2 regions of the Bradyrhizobium sp. B120 genome follow, and region 2 is predicted to be linked to the other one. Evidence: riboswitches for the same ligand, from Rfam matches in the RefSeq annotation. Region 2 holds a riboswitch; the other holds the start of a gene.

Region 1 (5,539 bases), 970 kb from region 2:
GATCAGTGCATCGACCGGCGCCGTGTCGCCGGCCGCCAGGTAGGAGCGATAGAAGGTCACCAGCACAAGCGGCCGGCCATCCGATGCCGGCAGCGCCGCGACGGCGCCGCGCCGCGAATCGTAGACCCCGATCTCGGGAAGATCGATCTCGCCGACGACCGGCCCGGCATAAAGTCCGGACGCCAGCGCCAGCTGCGCGATCACGGCCTGCGCGGCAACCGGGCCGCCCTTGTCGGACAGCACCTTCAGGCGGCGCAGCGTCGAGACCGGCAGGGTCGAGAATTCATCCAGCCGCAAATCGTCGCGGCCATCCGCCGGCAGCACCACCAGGGCGATGCCACGTTCCTTCGCCAGCCGGTGCACCGCGGCCAGTCCGTACGACCAATACGGTTCGCCGCCGATCAGCCGCACCAGGATGCCGCGCGCCTGCGACAGTGTCCGCTCGATATAGGTATCGACCGACAACGGATGGCGCAGCTCCGCGAGATTGGCGAGCCGCAGCGACGGCAATGCGGCACGGCCCCGCCGCCAGCCGGCCGCGAACGCAGCGAGATCGCTGTCGGAAAACGACAACACCACGAGATCGGCCGGATCCTGACCGAGGTCTCTTGGCGTCGCGGTCTCCTCAAGGCCACGGCTCTCGCGGAAGACGACGTGCATCAGACACCTAGTCGCGCCCTGATCGCGGCTTCATCGATATCGCCGTGTTCGCCGATCACGACGAGCTTTGATTGTCTCGCCCGCACGCCCCAGGGCATGTCGAACTGATGCCTGACCCGCTCGCCGACCGATTGCACCAGCAACCGCATCGGCTTGCCCTCGACCGCGATGTAGCCCTTGGCGCGCAGCACGTTCTGCTCGCGCGCCAGCCCCTTGATCGAGGCGATCAGCGCATCGACATCCGCGATCTCGGGCAGATCGATCACCACTGAGTTGAAATCATTGTGCTCGTGTTCGTCCTCGCCGTCATGGTGAGACGGCCGCGACGCGAGGTCATCCTCTGCCGCCGCTTCAAGGCCGAGGATCACGCGGGCATCGATCGCGCCATCGACGATGGGCAACATCGGCACCTCGCGCGGCATCTCGGCCGCGATCAGCGCCTTGGCGGCCTTGATCCCCTCGGCTCCGGCGAGATCGGCCTTGGTCAGGAGCACGATATCGGCACAGGCGATCTGGTCCTCGAACACTTCGGACAGCGGCGTTTCGTGATCGAGATTGTCGTCGGCCGCGCGCTGCGCATCCACCGCGGCCGGGTCCGGCGCAAAGCGACCGGCGGCAACGGCCTCCGCATCGGCCAGCGCGATCACGCCGTCGACCGTGATCCGCGAGCGGATTTCCGGCCAGTCGAACGCCTTCAACAGCGGCTTCGGCAGCGCGAGGCCGGATGTCTCGATCACGATGTGATCGGGCCGCACGGGGCGCGCGAGCAGCTGCTCCATCGCCGGGATGAAATCGTCGGCGACGGTGCAGCAGATGCAGCCATTGGCGAGCTCGACGATGTTCTCGGTCGGACAATTGGCGTCCGCACACGACTTCAAGATGTCACCGTCGACGCCTTCGCTGCCGAATTCGTTCACCAGCACCGCGAGCTTCTTGCCGTTGGCATTGCGGATCAGGTGCTGGATCAGCGTCGTCTTGCCGGACCCGAGAAAGCCGGTCACGACGGTGACCGGAACCTTGGCGAGCGTGGTCATTCTGCGGCCTCCGGCACGACGGCGATGGGGGGAATGCGGGCAAGCGATTGCTTGCGAAAGATTTCGGGACGGCTGCGCCACGGCACGATGCCGTCAGGCGCCGCGGCATAGGCGGTAGCGCCGGCGATCACATCCTTGGCATTGTCCGCGGACAGGCGGCCGTAGACATAGGACCACCGCCCAGGCGCGCTGAGCGCGACGGAGCAGCCTTGGCTGCAAGCCGACAGGCATTCGACGGGAACTAGATTAACGTCATCGGGCACACCCGCCTCAACAAGCGCGGCGTGCAGGCGCGCACCGGGCGCGACCTCACCTTCCGCGAGCGTCTGGCCCGCGCGACAGGTGATACAGACATGAAGTGTAACGCTCATCGCCCTTCCTGGATTGACTGCGGGAAGCGATGAGGCACACGAACCTGACGTGAACAGGTCCGTTCCCCGTCGCGGAACACCCCGTCCGCCGGTCTCAAACACACTGCGTCGGCAGGTCTCCCGGCTTGCGGAGTAGGATTTCTCCCGTGATGCCCACCTTCCCGACTCCATCAGGGAATCAGTGGCTTGGGCATCTCTCCGGTCACGGTCGCGGGGGCGGCTGCGCTTCGGGCAAACCTTGCGGTCCGAGCCCTATCGCATTCCCTCTTCGCCTGTCGTAGGACAGGAACCAACGCGGGGTCACCATTCGTCCTGGCCTCGCACTTGTCAAGCCGAAGGAACGTGATGATTTCTGATGGAAACGACGCTGAAGACGGCGCCGTCGGCACCGACCCTTCATTGGATGCGCGCCATGCGGCCAAGATGGCGAAAAAGAAGGTCGCCCGCGACAAGATCATGGCGACCAAAAGCGGTGAAAAGGGCCTGATCATCGTTCATACCGGCGCCGGTAAAGGAAAATCCTCCTCCGCCTTCGGCATGATCGTGCGCTGCGTGGCGCATGGCTTTCCCTGCGCCGTGGTGCAATTCATCAAGGGCGCCTGGGATACCGGCGAACGCCGCCTGCTCACCGGGCATTTCGGCGATCTCTGTCAATTCCACGCGATGGGCGAAGGCTTTACCTGGGAGACCCAGGATCGCGCCCGCGACATCGCGGCGGCGCAAGCCGGCTGGGAAAAGGCCAAGCAGCTGATCGCGGATCCGAGCCTGCGCATGGTCGTGCTCGACGAGATCAACATCGCGCTGCGTTACGATTATCTGGCGATCGCCGATGTCGTCGACTTCCTGACCACATCGAAGCCGCCGATGACGCATGTCGTGCTCACCGGGCGCAACGCCAAGGACGAATTGATCGAGATCGCCGATCTCGTCACCGAGATGACGTTGGTCAAGCACCCCTTCCGCTCCGGCATCAAGGCCCAGCCGGGCGTCGAGTTCTGACAGTTATTGCCATGGCGCGCGCATTGATGATCCAGGGAGCCGGCTCGGACGTGGGCAAGTCGCTCATCGTCGCCGGCCTCGCGCGTGCCGCCAGACAACGCGGCCTGCGCGTGCTGCCGTTCAAGCCGCAGAACATGTCGAACAACGCCGCTGTGACGGTCGACGGCGGCGAGATCGGACGGGCGCAGGCCTTGCAGGCGCTCGCCGCCGGCGTCGAGCCGCACACCGACATGAACCCGGTGCTGCTGAAGCCCGAAACCGATGTCGGCGCGCAGGTCATCGTGCACGGCAAGCGGATCGCGACCGCCCGCGCGCGCGAATATACCGCCATGAAGCCGTCGCTGATGGGCGCGGTGCTGGAGAGCTTTGGGCGCCTGAAGGCGCGCGCCGACCTCGTGCTAGTCGAGGGCGCCGGCAGCCCCGCCGAGGTCAACTTACGCAAGTCCGACATCGCCAATATGGGCTTTGCGCGCCGGGCCGACGTGCCCGTGGTATTGGTCGGCGATATCGACCGCGGCGGCGTGATCGCGCAGCTCGTCGGCATCCAGGCGGTGATCGATCCCGATGATGCTGCGATGATCCAGGGCTTTGTCATCAACAAGTTCCGCGGCGATCCGACGCTGTTCGACGACGGCTACCGCCTGATCGAATCCCGAACCGCGTGGCGCGGCTTTGGCGTGCTGCCCTGGTTCGCGCGCGCCGGCGAGCTTCCCGCCGAAGACGCGCTCGGGCTCGGCGAGGCACGCAGGCCCGGCCAGTGCAAGATCGCGTTTCTTGCGCTGTCGCGGATCGCCAATTTCGACGACCTCGATCCGCTGAAGCTGGAACCTGGTGTCGATCTCGTGATGGTGCGGCCGGGCGAAGCCATCCCGGGCGACGCGAAGCTCGTCATCCTGCCCGGCTCGAAATCGACCCGCGGCGATCTCGCCTTCCTGCGCGCGCAAGGCTGGGACATCGACCTTCTGGCGCATCATCGCCGCGGCGGCCATATCCTTGGGTTGTGCGGCGGATACCAGATGCTTGGGCAGAACGTCGCCGACCCTGATGGGATCGAGGGACTCGCCGGCGAAACGCGCGGCCTCGGACTACTCGACGTCACGACTGTTATGTCCGAACAGAAGACGCTGACCCGCGTCAACGCGGTGCACGCTGCGACCCATCAGCCGATCAGCGCCTACGAAATCCATATCGGGCGTACCGATGGCCCGGATCGCGCGCGGCCCTTTTCAATGCTTGACGGCGCGCCGGAAGGCGCCATGTCGAGCGACGGACGCGTTCACGGCAGCTATCTGCACGGCCTGTTCACCTCGGACGGATTTCGCAAGGCGTTCCTTGCGCAGCTCGATATCCCTGCGGCGGATCAGCCGTACGGCGCCAGGGTCGAGAGCGCGCTCGACGCGCTTGCCGAGCACCTCGAGACCCATCTCGATGTCGATGGCCTGCTCGCGCTGGCGCGTTAAACCGACAACGCTGCGGCAAGACGGGACCATTCGGCCTCACTGCCCGGCAGACCGAGGCGCAACCATCCCGGCTTTTGCTGGAACGCGCGCGACCAGATCAGCGCTCGGGCAAGCTTCTCCTGCGCAGCCAAGGCATCGCCGGTCTCGTAGAGCCGGAACAGCGGCGTGCCGCCGAGCAGCGTCCAGCCCTGCGATCGCGCCGCCGTATCGAGCCTGGCGCAATCGTCCGCCAGCCGTGCAATTGTCGCCGCTGCCCAGCCGCGATCGAGCAACGCGCGCCGTCCGATTGCGATTGCCGCACCGGAAACTGGCCATGGTCCCACCATCGCCGCAAGCGCGGCGATATCCGGCTCGCTGCCAACGGCGAAGCCGAGCCGCAAGCCCGCAAGTCCGTAAAATTTGCCGAATGAGCGCAGGATCAGGAGCCCAGGCTGTCCGGCCTCCGCAGCAAGCGACAGGTCGGGTACGGCGTCCGCAAAACTCTCGTCAATGACGAGCCGGCCAACGCGGGGCAACAGCGCGAGCAGTTCGCGCCGATCATGGCATGTTCCATCCGGATTATTCGGATTGACGACGACGGCAAGATCAGCTCCCGCAAGCGCTGCAAGATCGGACACCTCGGTCACGTCCCAACCAGCGACCGACAACATCCCGGCATACTCGTTATAGGTCGGCGCAAGGATACGCGCTCGCCCGCGAGGCGCCAGATGCGGCAGCAACTGAATGGCGGCCTGCGCACCTCCCATCGCCACGATCGGCGCGTCAGTGCGGTAGGCCTGCCGCGCGGCGTGATGGAGGGACTCAATCTCGGATCGCGACGGCAGCGCGTTCCAGTGCCGCAGCTCGACATCGACGTCAGCATAGGGCACCCGATTGATCCCGGTCGACAGATCGATCCAATCTTCCGCGGCGCCGCCGAAGCGCTGCTGGGCGACATCGAGATTTCCGCCATGCTCACGCATGCGCCGCTCCTTCACGCCAGCGCCAGGGCGACGAACGCCGCGGCCAGCAGCAT
Region 2 (5,539 bases):
GATTTGCGTCCTCTTCGCCATCTGTGATTTCACTGGCGATCAACGAGAGCGCCAAGGCGCGCCAGCCCAATTCAATCGGCTTTGCATACGTCGACGCAAGTTTAATCGTCCCATCGACTGCGATCTTCCAAGCAATAACGTACTGTTCGTCTGATTTGTGGTTCCGGTGCCTGGTCCATAGAAGATAAACGTACTCAGTTCGGTCAATTCCTTCAGCGACTCCCCACGTTTGAGGAACGAACTGCGCCACCTTCGAGACCTTGGAGATAATGTGTTCTATCGTGTCACCGTCCTGTGCTCGCCACACTGACTTGACTCGTTCGACAAGGGCGTTGTCGTCGCAGCGAACATTGTTGCTCGTCGCAGCCAGCGCGGCCAGGCAGATCAGTGATCGACCGAGATAGAACCAAAGCACGCGTCTTCCAGATATTTTCTTCATAACCGCCGGCCCATCTGGTTTTCATTTACACGTCAATTCCAAAGCGGAGCAACCTTCAACGCGCTATGCGCGATCGCAAGAAGTTAGCGGCGACGTGACGCGGGCGCCCGCCAGTGTCCCGCGCGAGCAGGCGCTGTCCCCTCGATGTCACGCGCCGCTAACTTCGATGGCCAGCCAAAGCCTCAATTTGCGATGCTGGACCTACCCAGGAGGAGAAGCCTGGGCAGGCCGAGGGTCTGCATTCTTCGTGCCAGGTAATAGGCGGCAGTTCGCACCATATTTGTGGCGTCTTTGTTGGCTTTCCGACTTGCGAACGTATTGATGTTTCCATTCGGCCTATCCGCCGCGACCTCCACGATTTATCCCTGTCATGCACTGGATCTTCGACAGCGCAGGCGAACGCCTTCCCGCCACGTTCCCGGCGGCGATTGGGAGAAGGTGTACCGCCATTGAACCGTTCGGGTCGGTGTCGTTGCCGACAACGTCGGCGTTCGATCCCTGCCATGCCTTTGGGCACTTGCAGCCAAGGCGTCCATTGCGGCGTCTTGGCGCTCCTTCGCGGCCATGGGGCGCTCCTGGAGTTTCGAGGGTGATCGGTTGTGCTTGGCACTCTACGGGCCCACAACGACGCGAAGTCGCTTTTCAGCACCGAGCATTTGGAATAGATGCCAAGGAAGTTCACCCCTCGAGCAGGCGGATGAGACGGCGTTTCTCGCTGCGCACGCGCGATGGCAGGTTTATCGGCCCGTCATTTATCGACTTTTCGTAAGCGGGTAGGGGGCGTCGAGCCGTGCTAGTTTCGGCTTGAGCTGATCAATAGTTTCGCGAGTATCCGTCTAACGGGTTGACGCATAAGCGGCCTTATCATCCATTCGAACAGACCGACCGCAAAGACGCCAACAGAAAAGACGCCTAGGGCACTCCAAACAGCCATTTTCATTGCGGGCCTCTCTGTTCTTGTTAAGGCGGTTCGACATGCTTGCTTAGGCAGTATCGCCAAGAAAGACCAACGTGACGCCTGCCAGAATTGGCTGGCATCGTAAGACAATATGCTCGCTGAGTATGCTGTTGGAGTTCGCATATGTCCTGCGCTTGCCAACGCCGATCCTTGGTTGTTGGTGGAGAAGGCAGACGCAGGGTCGCGTTCTTGATGAACCGTAGCTGACTCACATGAAGACCGTCTGCTCGACGCAATAGCCCTCATCGCGCAGGCCGCATTTGTCTCTTGCACAGATCTGACGCGCGGCTTCAACGTCAACGCACCATTTGATATGGTCATTGTGATATTCATGATTGCAGAGCGGCTTCTACATCGAGATCCATGGTGGAGGCGGACCATCATTCGCATAAGAGAGGCCACAACATTTAATTTGAGAGGTTGACGGAAGAGCTCTCTTGCCGATAATCCAAGTCGTCGAGGTTCTCCGGGTCCCACTTGATCCGGAGCTAAGAGGGAAGCCGGTGCCAATGCCGGCGCTGCCCCCGCAACTGTGAGCGGAGAGCCGCTGTCCAACAGAGTCACTGAAGCCTGCGCGGCTTCGGGAAGGCCGGACAGCGGCGATGACCCGCGAGCCAGGAGACCTGCCCCGGCAGTATATTCGTCCACGGGCGGGGTGCCCCGGTGGTGCGCCAAGCAGCCGTCGCTCGCGCGACTTCCCTGCCTGCGTCCGCCATGGCCTTTGCCCCCAATATGGGGTTAACGCTATGTCTCTTCTCTCGCTTCCGGTTGCCACGCTCGGAACGCCGCGCATCGGTCCAAGGCGCGAGCTCAAACTCGCGCTCGAAAGCTACTGGGCAGGAAGAGTCAGCGAACAGCAGTTGCTCGAGGACGCAGCTGGCCTGCGTGCTGCGAACTGGGCTCGCCAGACATCCCTCGGTGTCACTGTCATTCCGTCGAACGATTTCTCGCTGTACGACCAGGTGCTCGACACCAGTGTCATGGTTGGCGCCATCCCGGAAATCTACGTGCCGAAAGCCGGATCCGCTTCGCTGGAGACGTACTTCGCCATGGCACGCGGTTCACAATGCGACGGGCAGGATGCGAGTTGCGGTCACGGACCGCGCGCGTATGGCGCACCCGCGCAGGAGATGACCAAGTGGTTCGACACCAACTACCACTACATGGTCCCGGAATTTAACCGCGGACAAACGTTCAGCCTGTCCTGTCGCAAACCTATCGATGAGTATGAGGAAGCCAAGGCACTTGGCTTTCAGACTCGCCCAGTCCTGATCGGGCCGGTCACATTCTTAAAGCTCGGCAAGAGTGCGGATCCTGCGTTCCAGCCACTGTCACTGCTGGATGACCTGATACCGGTCTATATCGAGGTTTTGCAGGAATTGGCTAAACGCGGGGCAAACTGGGTTCAGTTTGACGAGCCCTGCCTCGTCCTCGATCTGGATGAGAGCTCGCGAAAATCCTTGCTCCATGCCTATGACCGGCTCGCAAAGGAGGGGCCGGCCATCAAGATCATGGTAGCGAGCTATTTCGGCGACCTCTGCGACAATCTGGACACCGCCTTGCGCCTGCCTGTCGCCGGGCTGCACCTCGATCTGGTTCGCGCGCCACAGTTATTGGACGAGATCATTGCTGGCAGCCGGAATGATCTCGTCATGTCGCTCGGCGTCATAGACGGCCGCAATGTGTGGCGGTCGAACTTGTCGGCGCTCCGCCAACGGCTGGATCCCGCAATCGCGAAGCTCGGCAAGGATCGCGTCCAGATCGCCCCATCCTGCTCGCTGCTTCATGTGCCGGTCGATGTCGAACTCGAGACGGAGCTCGCTTCCGACGTTAAGACCTGGCTTGCTTTCTCGGTTCAGAAGATGCGCGAGCTTGCGACCTTGGCGCGGGCACTCGCAGGCGACCAGAATGTTGCGAAAGCTCTTGCGGAATCCGAGCGTGCCGCGTCCATCCGCCGCACTTCGCCGAAGATCCGTGATCCCAATGTCGCCGTCCGACTCGGAGCGATTAACCGGACCATGCGCGGGCGCGCCAGCCCATTTGCCAGTCGTGCCGAGATCCAACGCAAGCGCTTCGGACTACCGGCTTTTCCTACCACGACGATCGGATCGTTTCCGCAGACCACTGCCGTCCGGAATGCCCGTGCGGCGCATGCGCGAGGCTCGATGAGCGACGAGCAATACGACAAGTTCCTCAAGGAAGAGACGGCGCGCGCCGTACGTTGGCAGGAGGACATCGGTCTGGACGTGCTCGTGCATGGCGAGTTCGAGCGAAATGACATGGTGCAGTACTTCGGCGAGCAACTCGCCGGCTTCGCATTTACGAAGAACGGTTGGGTGCAATCCTATGGCTCGCGCTGTGTCCGGCCGCCGATCCTGTTTGGCGATGTCTCGCGGCCGCAGCCGATTACCGTAGACTGGTGGCGCTACGCACAATCACTAACCAAGAAACCGATGAAGGCGATGTTGACCGGACCGGTAACGATCTTGAACTGGTCGTTTGTTCGCGACGATATTCCCCGAAGCGAGGTCTGCCGTCAAATTGCGCTCGCGATCCGAGACGAAGTCGGCGATCTCGAGAATGCTGGTGCGACCATGATCCAGATCGACGAAGCTGCCCTGCGCGAAGGATTGCCATCGCGTCGATCGGAATGGCCTGCTTATCTCGAATGGGCCGGCGACTGCTTCCGCATCTGCTCATCGGGCGTCGCCGATCAAACCCAGATCCATACCCATATGTGCTACTCGGAGTTCAACGACATCATCGATGCAATTGCTGCAATGGACGCGGATGTCATTTCGATCGAGACCTCGCGCTCGAAAATGGAACTGCTTGACGCGTTCAGGAGCTACAAATATCCAAATCAAATCGGGCCAGGCGTGTACGACATCCATTCTCCACGCGTTCCCGAGACGGGCGAGATGAAGGAGCTCATGGCGCTGGCTCGGAAGCGGCTGCAGGATTCGCAGCTCTGGATCAATCCTGACTGTGGCCTGAAGACGCGCAAATGGGAGGAGGTTCGCCCCGCGCTGGTCAATATGGTCGCTGCCGCCCGCGAACTGCGCGCTGCATCCGATCCAGTAGGCCGCTGATCCAGCCTGGTCTCTCGTCAAGAAAGCTGATCCGCTTGTGGGCCATTTGCGCTCTTGATCATCGCGAGGGAGTTTTGATGAGCACAAAAAGCCCGGCCGCCATTAGCGGCCGGGCGGAAGTCTAGTCTGGGAGGAGCGACGCTGCTACGCATCGCGCCGAACTTCCATCGGCGCAGGGAGGACAGCCGACGGCTCGATCACGGAGAGGACATTCGCCGAAATCTGAACCCAGTTAAAGCACAAGCTCAACGCAGCTCAATTATGCCGTGGTATGCGGCCGATATCGCCTGGGATTAGAAATCTACACCAAGGTTTGCCGCTGATAGGCACTTCGCGACGCTTTGCCGGGTCGAGTAAATTTGGGCGGCAATGCCGGGCGGTCGCGGCATGCACGGGTATTAAGCGCACGTTGGTGTGCGTTCCTGCCCGCAAACGATATGCTCGATCAGCGAGACTATACGAAAAATGCCGACCGCAAGGATCTTATAGTCGTGACCAATGCAATGAGCGCCTTGCTATTGATTGAGACCCTGCTTCAGGCAGTCATTGGTTCACCGGGTCCATCCGATAGTCAAGTCTCGGTTCCAACCTCTGTTTGAGATCCTTGTGCGGCCAGATGGAGAAGGTGTGACGACGACGCCTGAAGGTAAACTCGCAGCGGGAAAACATGCTCTTCGGTCGTGCGATTGGTGCCAACCCGACGCATAAGCCGGTTCGGTGATGTCGATTTCGGACTCCGAAACCGCTCGGTTCGGCTTGGTCGGTTTAGACCGCCCGACTGTGTGTGGCCCGGGACCGAGGAAGGTGAGCGTCGAACGCCGATGCGACGCTCCGGACCAGGAACTCTGCGCCATCGGCTACGGAAAGCCGGCCATCGTCAATGACCACGACGCCATCTGCGATAAGGCTGTCGAACCTGGAATGATCGACGACGGCCAACCTCGGATCCCTGCCGTGACGACGGGAGGTCTCGGAGAGATCGACTGCCATGTCGCACATGATTCGCTCGATGATCTCGGCACGGAAGCGATCGTCATCCGTCAGTAAATA

Evidence for each region. Region 2 has a riboswitch for cobalamin ahead of metE (5-methyltetrahydropteroyltriglutamate--homocysteine S-methyltransferase). Riboswitches for the same ligand answer to the same signal wherever they lie in the genome.
Region 1: another riboswitch for cobalamin. It lies ahead of ACOIX3_RS14870 (DUF1636 family protein); the one in region 2 lies ahead of metE (5-methyltetrahydropteroyltriglutamate--homocysteine S-methyltransferase).

The regions. Positions count from the first base shown of each region.
Region 1 is NZ_CP185242.1:3,272,822-3,278,360, reverse strand. Features, by position in the region: gene cobN (cobaltochelatase subunit CobN) at 1-660, opposite strand, end outside; gene cobW (cobalamin biosynthesis protein CobW) at 660-1,694, opposite strand; gene ACOIX3_RS14870 (DUF1636 family protein) at 1,691-2,065, opposite strand; cobalamin riboswitch at 2,158-2,374, opposite strand; gene cobO (cob(I)yrinic acid a,c-diamide adenosyltransferase) at 2,411-3,064, shown strand; gene ACOIX3_RS14860 (cobyric acid synthase) at 3,076-4,524, shown strand; gene cobD (threonine-phosphate decarboxylase CobD) at 4,521-5,486, opposite strand; gene cbiB (adenosylcobinamide-phosphate synthase CbiB) at 5,498-5,539, opposite strand, start outside.
Region 2 is NZ_CP185242.1:2,300,019-2,305,557, forward strand. Features, by position in the region: gene ACOIX3_RS10715 (nodulate formation efficiency C protein) at 1-415, opposite strand, end outside; cobalamin riboswitch at 1,840-2,043, shown strand; gene metE (5-methyltetrahydropteroyltriglutamate--homocysteine S-methyltransferase) at 2,144-4,489, shown strand; gene hemN (oxygen-independent coproporphyrinogen III oxidase) at 5,255-5,539, opposite strand, start outside.